Regions from separate parts of the Streptomyces sp. NPDC051987 genome, predicted to be linked through region 4. Evidence: riboswitches for the same ligand, from Rfam matches in the RefSeq annotation. Region 4 holds a riboswitch; each other region holds the start of a gene.

Region 1 (4,206 bases), on a different contig from region 4:
GCACCAGCTGCGGGATGGCCCGGAAACCATCCGGGCAGCTGCCGTCGGGCGCCTCGAACGCCACGTGGGTGCGGTGGTTGGCGCTGTCGATGTTCCGGCCGTCCCAGCAGCTCTGGAACCTGAACGTGCGCACGACGTCGCTGCCCGCGGGGCACAGCGGGTACTTGTCCTTGAGCTGGCGGTTCTCGTAACCGGTGCAGCTCCAGGAGGCGTTGGCGTTGGCCGGCCCGTTGACGAACGCCTTGGCGTCGCCGGTGATGATGCGCAGCAGCCGCGGCATCTCGGTGACCTTGGAGGTCGGGTTGCCCTCGAAGGTCAGCGTGACCTGCTTGGCCGTGACGATCTGCCCGGCGTTGCCCTCGGTGCCGCCGCCCGGCTTGTCGGCGTCCCGCTCCTGCTTGCCGTTCTGCAGCCGCAGCACGGGCCAGTAGTACGTGGACCTGTCGCCCTTGTCGGCACAGCTGGTGTCGGCGTTCGCGAGGTCCTGGTCGCTGGCGAAGGCGTTGTTGGACTGGTTGCCGATGTAGTCGTGGAAGTGGTGGGCGCCGTTCGAGACACCCGGCGCGACGATCACGTTGTCCGAGTTGAACAGGCCGTTCGCGTTGACACCGCAGCTGGAGGAGAAGGTGCCGGTGGAACCGCCGGGCTGTTCGGCCGGCGTGGTGACGTTCGGCTGGACGGAGGTGATGTCCGCGTAGTCGGCGGCGACCGGGCCGTTGCCGCCCTGACCGCCGGCGCCCTGGCTCGGCGCGGCGCTGCCCTGACCCTGGCCGCTCTGGCTCGGCGCGGCCCCGTCCTGGGGTGACGCCGGCTGCCCGGTGCCCTGGTTCGAGGAGCTCAGGGTGCAGGCGGCGAGGTCGTCCAGGCCCTGCGGGCGGTCGGCCTCGCGAGCGATGGCGTCGGCGATGCGCTGGATCGACGCGGACCGCTGTTCCTTCAGCGGGTTCATGATCGCCTGGTCGGCGAGGCCGGGGTTCTGCTCGATCGCCGCGGCGGACTGGGTGAGTTGCTGGTAGGCGGCCGCGACCTGCTGGTCCAGCTTGGCGAGTTCGCCGTCGACGTCGGCGCGGGCCCCGTCGGGCACCGTCGTCAGCCGGCTGCCGACGTCGGGGCAGTAGATGGTGGGCGCGGACAGCACCTGGCCGGTGGCGACCCGGGTCTGCTGGTCCCCGCCGCTCTCGGTGGCCGAGGCGTAGACGTTCACCGCGACCAGTCCGCCGCCGCCGAGCATCAGTGCGACCGCTGCGAAGGTCGCGCGTCGTGCGCCGGTCGGACGTCTGCGCCTGTTGCGTCTCAAGGTCGTCCCCTGGGTCTGAGTGCGGCCGGGCATGGAAATCCCCTGCCCCATACGGCCCTCGACGCCACCGTGTTCAACAGAATCGCGAATTCACGGCGACCTCACAGAAATCGGGAGTCACGCACCGGCGGCGAAGAAGGAAAAGGCGACTGACGGCGACGAGCCGGTGACCCTGCGAAAGTGATCGATGAGCGCGAAATGCCGTCCCGTACGGTCGAGTTCCGAACGCTACGACGAACATCACAAATACGTATCGGACATTACGCACCTCAACCTTCACACGAGTGACACAAGTTGGCTAAGTTGACGTTTAAGCCGTTCGGCTCCCCCCGGCGAACCCCGCCGGGCCGCGCGGCCTCCGCCGAGTCCGGTGCCCCACAGGGGCGAACACGGAGCCGGGGACCCAACCGAACCACTGGGGTGAATCGGCCGACCGTCCGTCAGGACAGGGGCCGTAGGGCATGCCTTCCGGATTCGACCGCCCGAACCCGACAGCTAACCCGGTAGGCGGAGTACGGAAGGAGCACGACCCCTCAATGGCGCCCGAGAGCCGTGACGAGGTTCGACAGCGGATCGACAGCCTCTACGACCAGGCCGAGAACGCCACCGGGAACTACAACGCCACGCGCGCGGCGGGCGGGGGCTCGCGCTCGCGCGGTGTCCCGCTGTTCAAGCGGCCTCGCCGTGACGACCCGGGCCTCGACAACATCGCGCGGGAGTGGTTCGAGGGGGCGCGCGCGAAGCTGGGGCCGAGCGTCCCGGCCGCGCTGCCCACCGACCGGATGCCGGAGCGGCCCGGTCCACGGCGGCCGGTCAGCGCCATGGCGGCCGACCTGCTCGCCCAGCTGGAGGACTCCGGTCCGGCGCGGCTGGAGCTGACCGCGGGGTCCGGGCAGAGCGAGGTCGAGGTCGTCCGCGAGCTGCCGGCCCGGCCGAAGCTGGAGTTGACGGCCGGGTCCGCCGGGGCAGTGACCGCGGCCCCTTCGGATGCGTCCAGGGCCCTGCCCTCCGCCGCACCGCAGCGGCCCACGCCGGGTGCCTTCAAGACCAGGAACCAGCTCAAGCTGGCCAAGGCGCGCGAGATGCTGTCCCAGCGCACCGGGCCGCGCGCGGTCGCCGCGCTCGAACCTGCCCAGGTTCCGGCTGCCCAGCCCGTGCCGCAGCCGCCCAGCCCCTGGCCCACACCCGAGAGGCAGGCCCCGGCGGCGCCGCAGTGGCAGGCTCCCGCCGTCGGCATACCCAGCCAGCGCACCGGCAGCGACTCCGCACGGACCGACGCCCTCGCCGCCACCCGCGCGCTCCCGGCCGTGACCGAGACGGGCGGCATCCCGATCGTGTCCCCGTCGGACACCGGCACGTTCCGCATCATGACCCCTGGCGGCGCCGACAGGGCCCCGCGCCGAGCCACCCCGGATCCCAGCGGCTTCCGCGTCATGACCCCGGGGAACATCGACGCCACCCCGGCCCAGCCCACCCCGGACACCAGCGGCTTCCGCGTCATGACCCCCGGAAGCGCCGACACCACCCCGAACCAACCCGGTCCGGACACCAGCGGGTTCCGCGTCATGACCCCCGGAAGCGCCGACACCACCCCGAACCAACCCGGTCCGGACACCAGCGGGTTCCGCGTCATGACCCCGGGGAACGCCGACGCCACCCCGAACCAGCCCACCCCGGATCTCAGCGGCTTCCGCGTCATGACCCCCGGGAACATCGACACCACCCCGAACCAACCCGGTCCGGACACCAGCGGGTTCCGCGTCATGACCCCGGGCGGCTCGGGCGGCGGGACCTACCAGAGCGCGTCTTCCCTGGATGCGGGCGTCTCCCAGGCCCCGACCCCGGGGGACTCCGGCTCCTTCCGGATCATGACGCCGGGCGCCACGGGCTCGTTCCCGATGCCGACCCCGGCCGACGCGGGCGCCTTCCCGAACCCGGACGCCGTGAGCACGAGCGTCCTCCCGCCCGTGGCCCCCACGAACAGCGGCGCCTTCCCCACCGCCGCCACCACCGACAGCGGCGCCTTCCCGACCGCGACGCCCGCCGCTCCCGCCCCGGCACCGGGCCCGATGGACCTCGGCGGCTTCCGGGTCATGTCGCCGAACGCGCCCGCCGCCTACGCCGAGGTGCCCCAGGCCGCCGCCGACACCGCCTACGCCACCGGCGCGTACACGTACCCCACGGCAGCCCCCGCCGCCCCGGCGCCCATGGCTGCCATGGCTCCCATGCCGTCGGCCCCCTCCTTCGCCGCGGCACCCGCCGCCGGCATGACCGGCGGCTACACCGCGGGCCCGCAGCCCGCCGAGACCGGCTACGCCTACGCCACCGCCGCGATGCCCACGGCAGCGCCCGCCGCCGCGATGCCCGCGCCGATGCCGACGCCGATGACCGCCCCCATGCCGGCGGCCATGACCGCGCAGCCCGAAGCGATGACGGCCGCGATGGCGACGGCGACCGCATCGGCACCGGCACCGGCGCCCCCCATGGCGATGCCGCCCCTCCCCCCGGTCGTCACGGCGCCGCTGCCCACCACCCCCCTGGCGACCGCGCCCGCGCAGGTCGCCGCCCCGGCTCCGGCCGCGGCCATGACCGCACCCGCGCCCATGGCCGCGCCCGTCGCCTTCGCCGAGCCGGGCAAGGCCATGAAGGCGCTCGCGTTCGCGCGGGAGCAGATCGGCCGACCGTGTGTCTGGGGGGCGACCGGGCCGGGAGCGTACGACTGCTCCAGCCTGACCCAGGCCGCCTGGCGCGCCGCCGGGGTGACGCTGCCGCGCAGCGCGCCGGAGCAGACCCTGGCCGGCACCCCGATCACGCTGGCCGCCGTCGAACCGGGCGACCTGATCTTCTTCTTCGACGACGACAGCCACGTCGGGATCTACGCGGGTGGCGGCACGATGGTGCACGCGCCC
Region 2 (4,206 bases), on a different contig from region 4:
CGAAGGGGGACACGTGGGGGGACCCGTGGCCAGGAACGCCGTCAGCGTGCCGTTCGAGGCGGACCGCGACGTACCGGGCCTGATCGTCAAGTTCGGCGACTATCCGCTGCACCACGGCGGGGTCGGCGCGATTCGCAGTCTGGGCCGCCTGGGCGTTCCCATGTACGCGATAACGGAGGACGCGTACACACCGGCGGCCTCGTCCCGCTATCTCAAGCGGGCGTTCGTGTGGCCGACGACAGGCGCCGAGGAACCGGATCATCTCGTCGAGGGACTGCTGCGCATCGGCCGCCGTATCGGCCGGCCGGCCGTGCTGATCCCCACCGACGAGGAGGCCGCCGTCCTGATCGCCGAGCACCAGGACGCACTCGGTGACCGCTTCCTCTTCCCGCGCGTGGACGCGGAACTGCCGCGCCGCCTGGCGAGCAAGCAGGGCCTGCACGAGCTGTGCGTGGAGCACGGCATCCCGAGCCCGGCGGCCGCCTTCCCGGACTCCTACGACGAGATCGTCGAGTTCGCGGAGAAGGCCCGCTTCCCGATCGTGGCCAAGAACCGCGAGGCGTTCGTCCGGCGAAAGCAGCCCGCCGTCAACGGGACGACGCGGATCGCCACCCGTGAGGGGCTGCTCACCCTGGCCCGTGACTGGGGCACTCATCCGGGTGTCATCCTCCAGGAGTACCTCCCGAGGGAGGAGGCCGAGGACTGGATCGTGCACGGCTACTTCGACGCCGACTCCCATCCGCGCGCCCTGTTCACCGGCGTCAAGGTCCGCTCCTGGCCGCCGCACGCCGGCATGACCGCGAACGCCTGCGTCGTCGACAACCCGGAACTCGCCGACCTCGCCGCGCGTTTCATCAAGCAGATCGGCTTCACCGGCATCATCGACCTCGACCTGCGCTTCGACCGGCGCGACGGGCAGTACAAGCTGCTCGACTTCAACCCGCGCATGGGCGCCCAGTTCCGGCTCTTCGAGAGCGAGTCGGGGGTGGACGTCGTCCGCGCCATGCACCTGGACCTGACCGGCCGCCGGGTTCCGGAGGGGGAACAGCGCGCCGGACACCAGTTCGTCGTGGAGAACATCGACCTGCCCGCCCTCCTCGCCTACCGCCGCAGCGGCTACACGACACCGCACGCACCGAAGCGGCCGAGCGGGACCGAGCTGGCCTGGCTGGCGGGTGACGACCCGATGCCGTTCGCCACGATGCTCGCCCGCTTCGTGCGTCCGGGCGCGAAGCACCTCTATCAGCTGTGGCGCACCAGCCGCCGCGGCTCCGGCACCTCCACGACGTAGCCACCGCGTCACCTGGAAGGGGAACCGTGCGACCACCGCGCCGGCGAGGTGACGCCCGCCACTGACCACGGCCCCATCACCCCGGTGACGGGCGCCAGTTGAGGCCGAAACGCACGGTGAGTCCCAGAGGCGTGCTGTCCGTATTCTCTGATCATGGTCGCACCCTCCCCGTACTCACTGATCGCCACCGACCTGGACGGCACGCTGCTGCGCGGCGACGACACCCTCTCGGAACGGTCTCTCGCCGCACTCGCGCGGGCCGGCCGGGCCGGTGCCCGCCACCTCGTGGTGACCGGCCGCCCCGCGCCGAGAGTGCGTCCGCTCCTCGACGACCTCGGCTGCACGGGACTCGCGGTCTGCGGCCAGGGCGCACAGGTGTACGACGCCGGCGCGGACCGGCTGCTGTGGTCGGTCACCCTGGACCGGGAGCTGGCGGAGACCGCGCTCGGCAAGATCGAGGCCGAGGTCGGTCAGGTGTACGCGGCGGTCGACCAGGACGGCGTCGACGGGCTCACGCTCATCGAGCCGGGCTATCTGATGCCGCACCCCACGCTGCCCGCGCTGCGGGTCTCCCGGCGCGAGGACCTGTGGTGCACGCCCATCAGCAAGGTGCTGCTGCGCCACCACACCCTGTCCGACGACGAACTGGCGGCCACCGCCCGCTCGGTGGTCGGGTCGCTGGCGACGGTCACCATGTCGGGGCCGGGCACCGTCGAACTCCAGCCGTGCGGGGTGACGAAGGCGACCGGGCTCGCGCTGGCCGCGGACCATCTCGGGCTGAGCTCCGGGCACGCCATCGCGTTCGGTGACATGCCCAACGACATTCCGATGTTCGAGTGGGCCGCCCACGGGGTGGCGATGGCCAACGCCCATCCGGAACTGAAAGCGCTGGCCGACGAGATCACCACGTCGAACGAGGACGACGGCATCGCCGTCGTCCTCGAAAGACTCTTCGACTGATCGGTGTGTCGGTCAGTACGCGCCGTGGACGTTGTCGATCGAGCCGTACCGTGCGGCGGCGTAGTTGCAGGCCGCGGTGATGTTCGCGACCGGGTCGTAGATGTCGAACGACGTGCCGGCCACGTGGTAGGTGCTGAACGTCGGGTCGATCACCTGGAGCAGGCCCTTGGAGGGGATGCCGGCGCGGGCGTTGGAGTCCCAGAGGTTGATGGCCCGCGGGTTGCCGGAGGACTCCCGCATCACGTTGCGGTAGATGCCGTTGTAGGTACCCGGGATGTGCTTCTCCGACATGATCGCGAGGGACTCGCGGATCCAGCCGTCGAGGTTGTTCGGGTACCCGGCCAGGGTCTTCGAAGCCGTCGGGGTGGACGAGCCGGCGGCGGCGGAGGCGGCGGTCGCCCCGATGAGGGGGAGGGCGAGGACGGCGGCGCCGGTGCAGGCGACGACGAGCGCGCGGGTGATGCGGTTGCGGCGGGGGCGGTGGTGCTGAACGGCAGCAGGCATGGCGAAGTTCCTCTCCGTCGCCTGCGAGGTGAGCTGTCGGGTTCGGGCCCGGGGAGTGCCCGGCCGCACCGTCCGAAGACGATGCGACTTCACCCCTAGCCGTTCCGGAACGACGTCCGTGATGACGTCGGTCGCCCGGTCCGGCGACTTACCTGGTTCCCCCGCTCCTGCCGTGCGAATGGACTCGTCGATGGGTCACGACGGGCGGCGGCAGGATTCGGCGTCCGCCCGGCGAGCGGGAACGTATGCGAGAGCACATCTCGGGAACAAGTAGTCGATTCGCACAAACACTGATTGACCTCATGATGTGGCGTTTGTGACGCTTGATCCTTTGCGGTCGCCAACCCTCAACTGGCTTACAGGGAAGGGAAGGAAGGGTCGCCTCACCTGCCCTTGGGTGTCCCAGGTCACGTGACCTACTTCACGAAATCGCAATAATCGCAAAACGGACAAGAGGGATTCGTTGAATCCGTCTTTTTCCCGGTTCGATGGGAAAGCTTCCGGCCCGCATTCGCGCGAATCGCCCCTTCTGGGCGACGGGGCGATCGGTCGGGTCCGCCGTGGTCCCCCTCGCTCGATCGGGTGCCTCGGGGAAGGTGATTGACGCGTTCGGGTGTCGGGAGTGATCGTGAACGGCGAGGGGGCGGGTCGCGTCGCCGAGTGCTCGCGTGACGCTCGTCACGTCGAGAGGGGGTGGAGGGGGTGCGACCGGGAAGGTGATGCCGGCCGGGAGAGGGGAGGCCGTTTCCGGGCAGTAGTCAGTCGGGAGGCTCGCCGCCGTACGGGCCGCCCTTGGACGGACCGCCCTCGGGCGGTCTCCGGTCGCGTCCCTCGGTCCGGACCCGGTGTCGGCCGTGCGGGACACGGCCTGCGTCACGGTTCGGGACAACTGCCCGCACTTGCTGTTAAGTCAGTGGATGTCGGGTCGTATCGTCCGATCAAAAACATAACGGTCGTGATCCGATAGCGCCCGGGGTGTAACCGTGGGCGCTATCGGTGATCGAAACCTGACCGGATACGCTGACTTGAGTGATGGCAGCGACCTATCGACAAACCGCGTAATCGCCAGTAGACACCAGCAGACAGGAGACCCCTCGTGACCGTCGTCGGGCCGTTCGGGCTGAGCGTGCGGGACCAGGCTCTGGAAGCCGATGTCCAGGCCGGATTGACGGCTGTCGAGGAAGGCTTGCTAGAAGCCACCAAGAGCGAGGTCCCGTTCATCACGGAGGCCGCACAGCATCTCGTGCGGGCCGGCGGGAAGCGGTTCCGCCCGCTGCTGGTGATGCTCGCCGCGCAGTTCGGCGACCCGTACGCGCCCGGTGTCGTGCCGTCGGCCGTCGTCGTCGAGCTCACCCATCTGGCCACGCTCTACCACGACGACGTCATGGACGAGGCCTCCGTGCGACGCGGCGTCGCCAGCGCCAACACCCGCTGGGGCAATTCGCTCGCCG
Region 3 (4,206 bases), on a different contig from region 4:
AACAGGTCGTCGCCGACGAGCTGGACCTTGTCGCCGAGCTTGTCGGTGATGACCTTCCAGCCGGCCCAGTCGTCCTCGAACAGCGGGTCCTCGATGGAGACCAGCGGGTACGCGGCGACGAGCTCCTCGTAGTACTCGGTCATCTCGGCGGCCGAGCGGGACTTGCCCTCGAACTCGTACTTGCCGTCCTTGTAGAACTCGGACGCGGCGACGTCGAGCGCGAGCGCGATCTGCTCGCCGGGGACGTAACCGGCCTGCTTGATGGCCTCCAGAATGAGGTCCAGCGCGGCGCGGTTGGACTCCAGGTTCGGGGCGAAGCCGCCCTCGTCGCCGAGGCCGGTGGACAGGCCCTTGTTCTTCAGGACCTTCTTGAGGGTGTGGTAGACCTCGGCACCCCAGCGCAGCGCCTCGGAGAAGGACTCCGCGCCGATCGGGGCGATCATGAACTCCTGGATGTCGACATTGGAGTCCGCGTGCGAGCCGCCGTTGAGGATGTTCATCATCGGGACGGGCAGCAGGTGCGCGTTCGGGCCGCCGAGGTAGCGGAACAGCGGCAGGTCGGACGCCTCGGAGGCGGCGTGCGCGACGGCGAGGGAGACGCCGAGGATGGCGTTGGCGCCGAGCGAGCCCTTGTTGTCGGTGGCGTCCAGGTCGAACATGGCCTGGTCGATCAGGCGCTGCTCGGTGGCGTCGTAGCCGACCAGCTCCGGGCCGATCTGCTCGATGACGGCGAGGACGGCCTTCTCGACGCCCTTGCCCAGGTAGCGGTTGGGGTCGCCGTCACGGAGCTCGATGGCCTCGAAGGCGCCGGTGGAGGCGCCGGACGGGACGGCGGCACGACCCGTGCTGCCGTCGTCGAGGCCGACCTCGACCTCGACCGTGGGGTTGCCTCGGGAGTCCAGGATTTCCCGGGCTACGACGACGTCGATGGACGGCACGAGCATCTCCTTCTTGGGATGTGACGCTGGTTGTGCGGGGCGCACGTGGGCCTCGGCGGCCCTTGCTCAGCCTTGCGACTAGAGCCTAACCGTCCCGGGCCCGTCGGCCGGCACGACCGACCGGCCCGTGGACACACAGACGGTACTCATTGTTCACGTGCGGAACAAAGGGGGGGCCGATGAAGAACGGAAGAAGAGCGGACCAAGAAGGGGAACGGCGGGCCGACGGGGCGCCCGGACGGCTCGACGGCGGCAAAGAGAAACCCCGCTCCGGTGCGTACGGGGGGAGACGCACCGGAGCGGGGGGCTGTGGGGACGGGGGTGGTCCTCACGCGGTCTCCACTATGGGGACCACGGTTGTGCGGGAGCTGTGGCCCAGCTGGGCGCCGCCGAGTACGCGCGGCGCTGCGGGCGCGGCCCTTACTTCAGGTGGAGCTGCTGGCCCGGGTAGATGACGTCGGCGTCCTCGACGATGTCCTTGTTCAGCTTGAACAGCGCCTGCCAGCCACCCTTGACCTTGTGCTTCTCGGCGATCGAGCTGAGGGTGTCGCCCTTGACGACCTTGTACTCGCCGTCGCCCTTCTTGACCTTCTTGCCGGTCGGGGTGGTGACCGTCTTCTTGGCGGCCGGGCGCTCGGCGGAGCGGGAGGCGGCCTGGGTGTCGGTCGAGCGGCTGCCGGCGCTGCTGCTCGACGAGCTGGAGCTGCTGGAGCTGCCGCCGACGTAGGCGGCCCCGGACAGGCCCTTGCCGCAGACCGGCCAGGCGCCCTTGCCCTGGGCGGCGAGGACCTTCTCGGCGATCTGGATCTGCTGCGCCTTGGTGGCCTGGTTGGCCTGCGCGGCGTACTGCGTGCCGCCGTACGCGGCCCAGGTGGAGGCGGAGAACTGCAGACCGCCGTAGTAGCCGTTGCCGGTGTTGATGGCCCAGTTGCCACCCGACTCGCACTGGGCGACGGCGTCCCACTCGGAGGCGGTGGCCGCGGAGGCGCTGCCGGACGCCATCAGCGGAGCGGCCACGGCGACGCCGGTGACACCGGCGACGGCGATGGCGCGGACGGCCTTGGACGGACGGCGGTGCTTGCCCTTGCCGGAAAACAGCATGGATCGATCCCCTCACCGACGCCTGCGAGGTGAGCTGTCGGGTTCGGGCCGGTTGAGTTGCCCGGCCGCACACCCGTGTGTCGGTGCGCGGCTTCACCCCGAGCCGGATCGGCAGCCTCGACTGCCGGCCCCGGCACTTACCTTGGGTCCCCCGCTCCTGCCTACGGCGCTTGACGCGACGACTGTTCCCGGACGGCCGCTGGCAGGACTCGGCGTTGCGACAGCCGGGGCTCGTGGTGACGAGCGGCCTCGACCGTAAACAGGGCATCAGGTGAATTTCAAAGATGATCAGGGCTTCTGAGACTCATCCCACACTTTCGCCAAACCGGACATCAGACCCGAAACGGGACGTCAACTCTCGCTACTTTTCGCCCGGTTCGCCGCCGAGTTTCAGGGTCTGACCGGGGGCGATGGCGTTCGGGTCGGCACCGATGTCGGCCTTGTTCACGGCATAGAGCGCACGCCATCCGCCGTCGAGGTCAAGGGAGTCGGCGATGGAGGCGAGGGTGTCGCCCTCGCGGACGGTGTAGGTGTCGTCGTCCCGGGAGGCGTGCCGTCCGGAGGAGGTGGCACTCTGACCGTTCGTCACGTTCTCGTCCGCCGAGCCACCGCGATGCTTGCCACCGCCACTGACGGCACCCGTGTCGACCAGACTCCAAGAACCCCCGGTCTGCCACGAATTGTCCGAGTCGTCGGCCTCGGCCGTGACGGGATCCTCACCCGCCTTCGCGGTCCCGGAGTCGGAGCTGGAGCCGGAGTTCGAGCTGGAGGAATCCGACTTGTCGGTCTTGGCGGATTTGCTGGGGGTATCCGCCGTGGCGTCACCGCCCGCGCTCGCGCTCGGGGAGGGGGCTCCGGAGTCACTCCCGGAGACCGTGGCGCCCGGGGAGGAGCCGGAACCGGAGCCGGCGGAGGACGACGCGTCCGACAGCCCGGAGGACGAGTCCGACGAGTCGGAGGAAGCAGACGAATCACTCGACCCGCCGAGCCCCGTGTCCACGTTCACCGAGGCGTCGTCGGAGGAGAGCCCGGCGAGCAGGGCGCAGGTCCGCCAGGGCTTGGTGCCCTGGTCGGCGAGTATCTTCTCGGCGACCGAGATCTGCTGCGAACGGCTCGCCTGGTCCGGCGTCGCGGCGTACTCCGTCCCCCCGTACTTGTCCCAGTCGTCCAGGGAGATCTGGAGGCCGCCGTAGTAGCCGTTGCCGCTGTCGGCACTCCAGGAGCCGCCACTTTCGCACTCGGCCACCTGGTCCCAGGTGGAGCCGTCGGCCGCGTGGGCGCTCACCGCGCCGAGGAGCGGGATGGCGATGGCGGAGCCGGTCACCCCGGCCGCGACGAGGAGGGCCGGAGCCTGACGGGGGCGACGGTGACGACCGTTCCCGGAGAGCATGCGGAAACCTTTCGAGCGACAGCGGTGACCAGCGCGGCGGGTCCCGCAGGGGCGCCGCGCTGATGAGTGAACGTATCGACAGACGATCACTTGTCACAAGTTAATGCCGCGTAGATCACGTGAAGATCACAGAGTTGAGCGCTGATCACCTTTTGCCGAGGTGGGCCGGTACGGGCTCGGCGTGAACTCCACGGGGAGGGTGCGCAGTCCGCGCATGATGAGCCCGCCGCGCCACCGCAACTCGCTCTCGTCCACGGCGAGTCGCAGATCGGGGAGGCGGGTGAGCAGGCCGGCGAGCGCGGTCTGGCCCTCCAGGCGGGCGAGCGGGGCGCCCAGGCAGTAGTGGATGCCGTGGCCGTACCCGAGGTGCTGGTTGTCGCGCCGTGCGAGGTCGAGGGTGTCCGGCTCGGCGAACCGCTCCGGGTCCCGGTCCGCCGCGGCCAGGACGACCAGAACCGGGTCGCCGGACGCGATGCGCCGGCCGCCGATGGTGACGGGCTCGGTGGCGAACCGCCAGGTGGCCAGCTCCACCGGCCCGTCGTAGCGCAGCAGCTCCTCGACACCTGTCTCCAGCAGGCCGCGCTCGCCGGCTGCGAGGGAGTCCTGCAGCCGGACGCGCTGCTCGGGGTAGGTGAGCAGGGCGTACGTCCCGTTTCCGATCAGGTTGACGGTCGTCTCGAAACCCGCGAACAGCAGGATGAAGGCCATGGCCGCGGCCTCGTTCTCGGTGAGGTGCTCGCCGTGGTCCGAGGCCCGGATGAGCCCGGAGATGAGGTC
Region 4 (4,206 bases):
ACAGGTCCAGGACGGGACAGCCGTACCGGTCGGCGATGGCCCGGACATGCCCGTTGTACGTGGCGATCTTGCCGCGCAGATGCTTGAGGACGGGCACGCCCCGGGTGTCGAACCCGGTGGTCACCAGCACCGTGCCGACGGCCGCGGTCAACTGGGCCACGGCGCGCTCGAACCGCTCGGCCACCTCGTCGGGGTCGGTGCCGGGGCGGATGATGTCGTTGCCGCCCGCGCAGAAGGAGACCAGGTCCGGGGCGAGTGCCAGGGCCTGCGGCACCTGGTCCGCCACGATCTGGTCGAGCAGTTTCCCGCGTACGGCGAGGTTGGTGTACTCGAAGTCGCCCTCGGGCCGCCGGTCCGACAGCAGTACCGCGAACCGGTCCGCCCAGCCGACGAACGCCCCGTCGGGGCCGGGGTCGCCCACGCCCTCGGTGAAGCTGTCCCCCACCGCCACGTACGACCCGATCACTGATGCCTTGTCACTCTTCGAATCGTCTGCCACGTCGGACCATGATTCACCTTCGGTTGTGACCTACGCGACCGTAATAAGGGGTTGACGTGCGGTGAGATAAGACACTTCCCAATACTGTGCCAAGCCTGGAATAAGGCTCTGATCAGCTGTGTTGACGTGTCGATCGCCTGTCCGTGGCGAGAAGGAGACACCCGGTCAGCCGACGGCGAGGCCCTTCGCGCGGAGGTAGGCGACCGGGTCCACGTCCGAGCCGTAGTCCGGGGTGGTGCGGATCTCGAAGTGGAGGTGCGGTCCGGTGACGTTGCCGGTCGCCCCGGAGAGGCCGACCTGCCGGCCGGCGGTCACGGTCTGGCCGACCGAGACGGAGAGAGCGGAGAGGTGGCCGAACTGCGCGTAGTAGCCGTCGGTGAGCCGGATGACGACCTGGTTGCCGTAGGCGCCGCCCCAGCCCGCCGAGACCACCGTGCCCGCGCCGACGGCCTTGACCGGGGTACCCGTCGGGACGACGAAGTCGACACCCGTGTGGTGGCCGCTGGACCACATGCCGCCCGCGACGTGGTAGCCGGTGCCGACGGAGGCACCGGTCACCGGGAGGGTGAAGCCGGAGACGGCCGTCACCGACCCGCCGGATGCCGAGGCCGAAGACGCGGACGAGGACGCGGACGGGGACGTGGAGGAGAAGGAGGGCGAGGAGGTGGACGACAGTGAGGGGGACGACTGCGCGTCCGGCCGCGCCGACGACCGCTCGTCCGGCCGCGGCTCGGCACGGGAGCCGGAGTCCGCGGTGTCCGGCGCCGCGACGTGCCGGCCGCCGAGCGTGAGCCTGAGGCCGGGGTGGATCAGCGAGGGGTCGTCGCCGACGGCCTGCCGGTTGTCGGCGTAGAGCCGGTGCCAGCCGCCGCGGAGATGCTGCTCCTCGGCGATCTTCGAGAGGTAGTCACCGGGCACCACCGTGTAGACGCGGTGCGCGGAGTCCTTCGCGGCCGTCGCTCGCGCCGCGGCCTGTTCGATCGCGGGACGCGACGGTGCGGCCTGTGCGGAGACAGCCTGTGCGGAGACGGCCTGTTCGGGGGCCCCGTGGGCGCCGGTGGCTCCCATGAGCGGCAGCGCCAGTGCGGCGCCACCGGTTCCGGCGACGGCCATCGAGCGGGTGAGACGCGGGGACGTGGGGCGTCGGTGCTTACCCTTCGCGGGCATGGCGCGTTCCTCTCCGGCGCCTGCGAGGTGAGCTGTCGGGTTCGGGCTGGAGCTGCCCGGCCACGCGTCGCCACGCGGCTGCACCCCTGGCCGTCCCGGGAACCGGAACAGGCCGTCGTACCTGGTGGGTCCCCCGCTCCTGCCGGGTACGGGTGAGTGTGTGGGGCTCCGGGCGGCGGCAGGATTCGGCGTTCCGCCCGGATGTGTGGCGAACGTAAGGGAATAGGACGGACGCGGACAAGCAACCGGTTCCGCCGGTCCGTGCCCCATATGATCCGTTGCCGGAATTCCCGGTCACCCTCCGTGAATTCGACCTATTTCGCTTTTCCAATCTCCGCGAAGAACAACGGGAATTACGTGCACATGACGCGCGACGGACAGTCACGAATATGACGCTCCTCACGCACGTCATGCCACCCCTCCTCATTAGATGACGAGTCACAACCAATGCTCCAATTCGGGCAGACAGATCAGACCCGGCGGAGTCGGATGACCGTCGCGTCCAGGTCGCCCTTGAGCCCGGTGTGCAGCCCGTGGTGCAGCAGGACGGCGCCCCGGTGCACTTCGCCCGTGTCACGGTTTTCGTAGGACGCCGTCGGGTCCAGGCTCTGCAACCGGAGCGCCGGCGCCGGCTCGCCGTAGCTCTGGGCCTGGAGCCAGGCGAGGACGACGGCCTCGTCCCCGAGCGTGTACTGCACGGCGCTGAGCCCGCCGGCCGGCGGCCGCAGCCGGAACTGGTCGCCGCGCTGCACCAGCGGCCGGATCTCCTTGTAGAGCTCCACCCAGTGGCCGGCCTCGGCGAGTTCCTCCTCGGTCCACTTCGACAGGTCGCCGCCGACGCCGAGCGCCCCGGCCATGGAGCTGACGAAACGGAAACGCAGACTGCTGACCCGGCCGTTGAGCTGGTGGTTCGGGCTGTCGGTGACCCAGGCGGACATCACCCGGGCGGGGTGAATCTGGCTGAAGCCGTGCTGGATGGCGAGCCGGTCCAGCGGGTCGGTGTTGTCGGAGGTCCACACCTCGTCGGTACGGCTCATGATGCCGAGGTCGATCCGCCCGCCGCCGCCCGAGCAGGACTCGATGGCCACGTTCGGGTGAGCCGCGCGGATCCGGTCGAGCAGCGCGTACAGCCCGCGCACGTGGTCGACCCACAGGCGCTGCGGGTAGGGCTCGCCGGGCCAGCCCGCGTCCGTGAAGCAGCGGTTGAAGTCCCACTTGACGTAGTCGATCGGGGCGCTGGACAACAGCGCGTCGAGCTGCTCCCAGAGGTACTCCTGGACGTCCTCGCGGGCGAGGTTGAGAACCAGCTGGTTGCGGAGCTCGGTGCGCTTCCGGCCCTGCTGGTACTGCACCCAGTCGGGATGGGCGCGGTACAGGTCGCTGTCCGGGTTCACCATTTCGGGCTCGACCCAGATGCCGAACTGCATGCCGAGGGCGTGCACGTAGTCGGCGAGGGGCCCCAGGCCCTTGGGAAAGCGGTCGGGGTTGGGCGTCCAGTCGCCGAGGCCGGCGCGGTCGCTGGTGCGGGCGCCGAACCAGCCGTCGTCCACCACGAACAGCTCGACACCGATCGCGGCGGCCCGGCGGGCGAGGGTGGCCTGCTGGTCCTCCGAGATGTCGAAGTTGGTGGCCTCCCAGGAGTTGAACAGCACCGGCCGGTCCTGGTCGGCGTTCGGGATGATGTACGCCCGCTGGTAGGCGTGCCAGGCACGGCTCGCCCCGCCGAAGCCCGCGTCGGTCCACAGGCCCGCGAAGACCGGGCTGGTGTACGACTCCCCCTCGGCCAGCATCAGCAGGCCCGAGTCGTCGTAGCCGGCGCCGCCGGTGATCTGCACGCGCGCGTCGGGGAGCTGGGCGACGGCGATGCGCCAGGAGCCGGACCAGCCGAGGGCGCAGCCCCAGACCTCACCGCGCTCCTCGGTGGCATCGGTGTCCAGGGCGACCCAGGGCAGGTGCTGGTGGCCGGTGTGGCCGCGGCGGCTGCCGATGACCTTCTCCCCGTAGCTGAGCGGGCCGCGGGTCAGCCGGGACTCCGCGGCCCAGCGGCCGTGCAGCTGGGAGAGCCGCCAGCCCTCGCGGTCGGGCAGGGTCCAGGTGGCGGGGTCGGCGCGCAGCAGTTCCACGGGCGCGTGCCCCTCGTTGCCGACGGTGACCCAGCGCTCGACGACGTCGCCGCGCATCCGGTAGTGCAGGGTGATGACGATGCCGTCGTCCGTGAAGCGCAACCGGAGTTCGTCGGCGTCGGCCTCGTACGACGCGAAGGTCCACTCGGTGCCGCGGCGCTCCTCCGTGCGCACGGACAGCGCCGGGCGGACGAAGCGGGGACCGCCCTCGACGGGATACTCCTCCCGGCCGTCCAGCGGGGTCTCGAAGGGCCAGTAGCCGGGCAGTGCCCGGGTGCTGAGCTCCTCGGCGTCGGCGAGCTCGATTCTGGCGCCCCAGTGCAGGTGGAGCAGCTCGTCGGCCTCCGTCAGATGCAGCGCGTAGCTGCTGCCGGGGCCGGACAGGAGCCAGGTACGACCGTTTTCGGCGATGTCCAG

What was found. Region 4 has a riboswitch for cyclic di-AMP ahead of AB0M11_RS00585 (LysM peptidoglycan-binding domain-containing M23 family metallopeptidase). Riboswitches for the same ligand answer to the same signal wherever they lie in the genome.
Region 1: it holds a riboswitch for cyclic di-AMP, as region 4 does, so the genes downstream of both, AB0M11_RS25945 (NlpC/P60 family protein) here and AB0M11_RS00585 (LysM peptidoglycan-binding domain-containing M23 family metallopeptidase) in region 4, are expected to answer to the same signal.
Region 2: it holds a riboswitch for cyclic di-AMP, as region 4 does, so the genes downstream of both, AB0M11_RS18095 (transglycosylase SLT domain-containing protein) here and AB0M11_RS00585 (LysM peptidoglycan-binding domain-containing M23 family metallopeptidase) in region 4, are expected to answer to the same signal.
Region 3: it holds a riboswitch for cyclic di-AMP, as region 4 does, so the genes downstream of both, AB0M11_RS07405 (transglycosylase family protein) here and AB0M11_RS00585 (LysM peptidoglycan-binding domain-containing M23 family metallopeptidase) in region 4, are expected to answer to the same signal.

The regions. Positions count from the first base shown of each region.
Region 1 is NZ_JBFAXI010000053.1:26,893-31,098, forward strand. It holds gene AB0M11_RS25940 (DUF1996 domain-containing protein) at 1-1,231, opposite strand, end outside; cyclic di-AMP (ydaO/yuaA leader) riboswitch at 1,647-1,823, shown strand; gene AB0M11_RS25945 (NlpC/P60 family protein) at 1,834-4,206, shown strand, end outside.
Region 2 is NZ_JBFAXI010000029.1:67,582-71,787, forward strand. It holds gene AB0M11_RS18085 (ATP-grasp domain-containing protein) at 47-1,291, shown strand; gene AB0M11_RS18090 (HAD family hydrolase) at 1,445-2,251, shown strand; gene AB0M11_RS18095 (transglycosylase SLT domain-containing protein) at 2,264-2,755, opposite strand; cyclic di-AMP (ydaO/yuaA leader) riboswitch at 2,761-2,955, opposite strand; gene AB0M11_RS18100 (polyprenyl synthetase family protein) at 3,852-4,206, shown strand, end outside.
Region 3 is NZ_JBFAXI010000009.1:1,517-5,722, forward strand. It holds gene eno (phosphopyruvate hydratase) at 1-944, opposite strand, end outside; gene AB0M11_RS07405 (transglycosylase family protein) at 1,359-2,039, opposite strand; cyclic di-AMP (ydaO/yuaA leader) riboswitch at 2,044-2,218, opposite strand; gene AB0M11_RS07410 (transglycosylase family protein) at 2,401-3,429, opposite strand; gene AB0M11_RS07415 (cytochrome P450) at 3,556-4,206, opposite strand, start outside.
Region 4 is NZ_JBFAXI010000001.1:133,241-137,446, forward strand. It holds gene AB0M11_RS00580 (SGNH/GDSL hydrolase family protein) at 1-466, opposite strand, end outside; gene AB0M11_RS00585 (LysM peptidoglycan-binding domain-containing M23 family metallopeptidase) at 665-1,666, opposite strand; cyclic di-AMP (ydaO/yuaA leader) riboswitch at 1,671-1,831, opposite strand; gene AB0M11_RS00590 (alpha-galactosidase) at 2,137-4,206, opposite strand, start outside.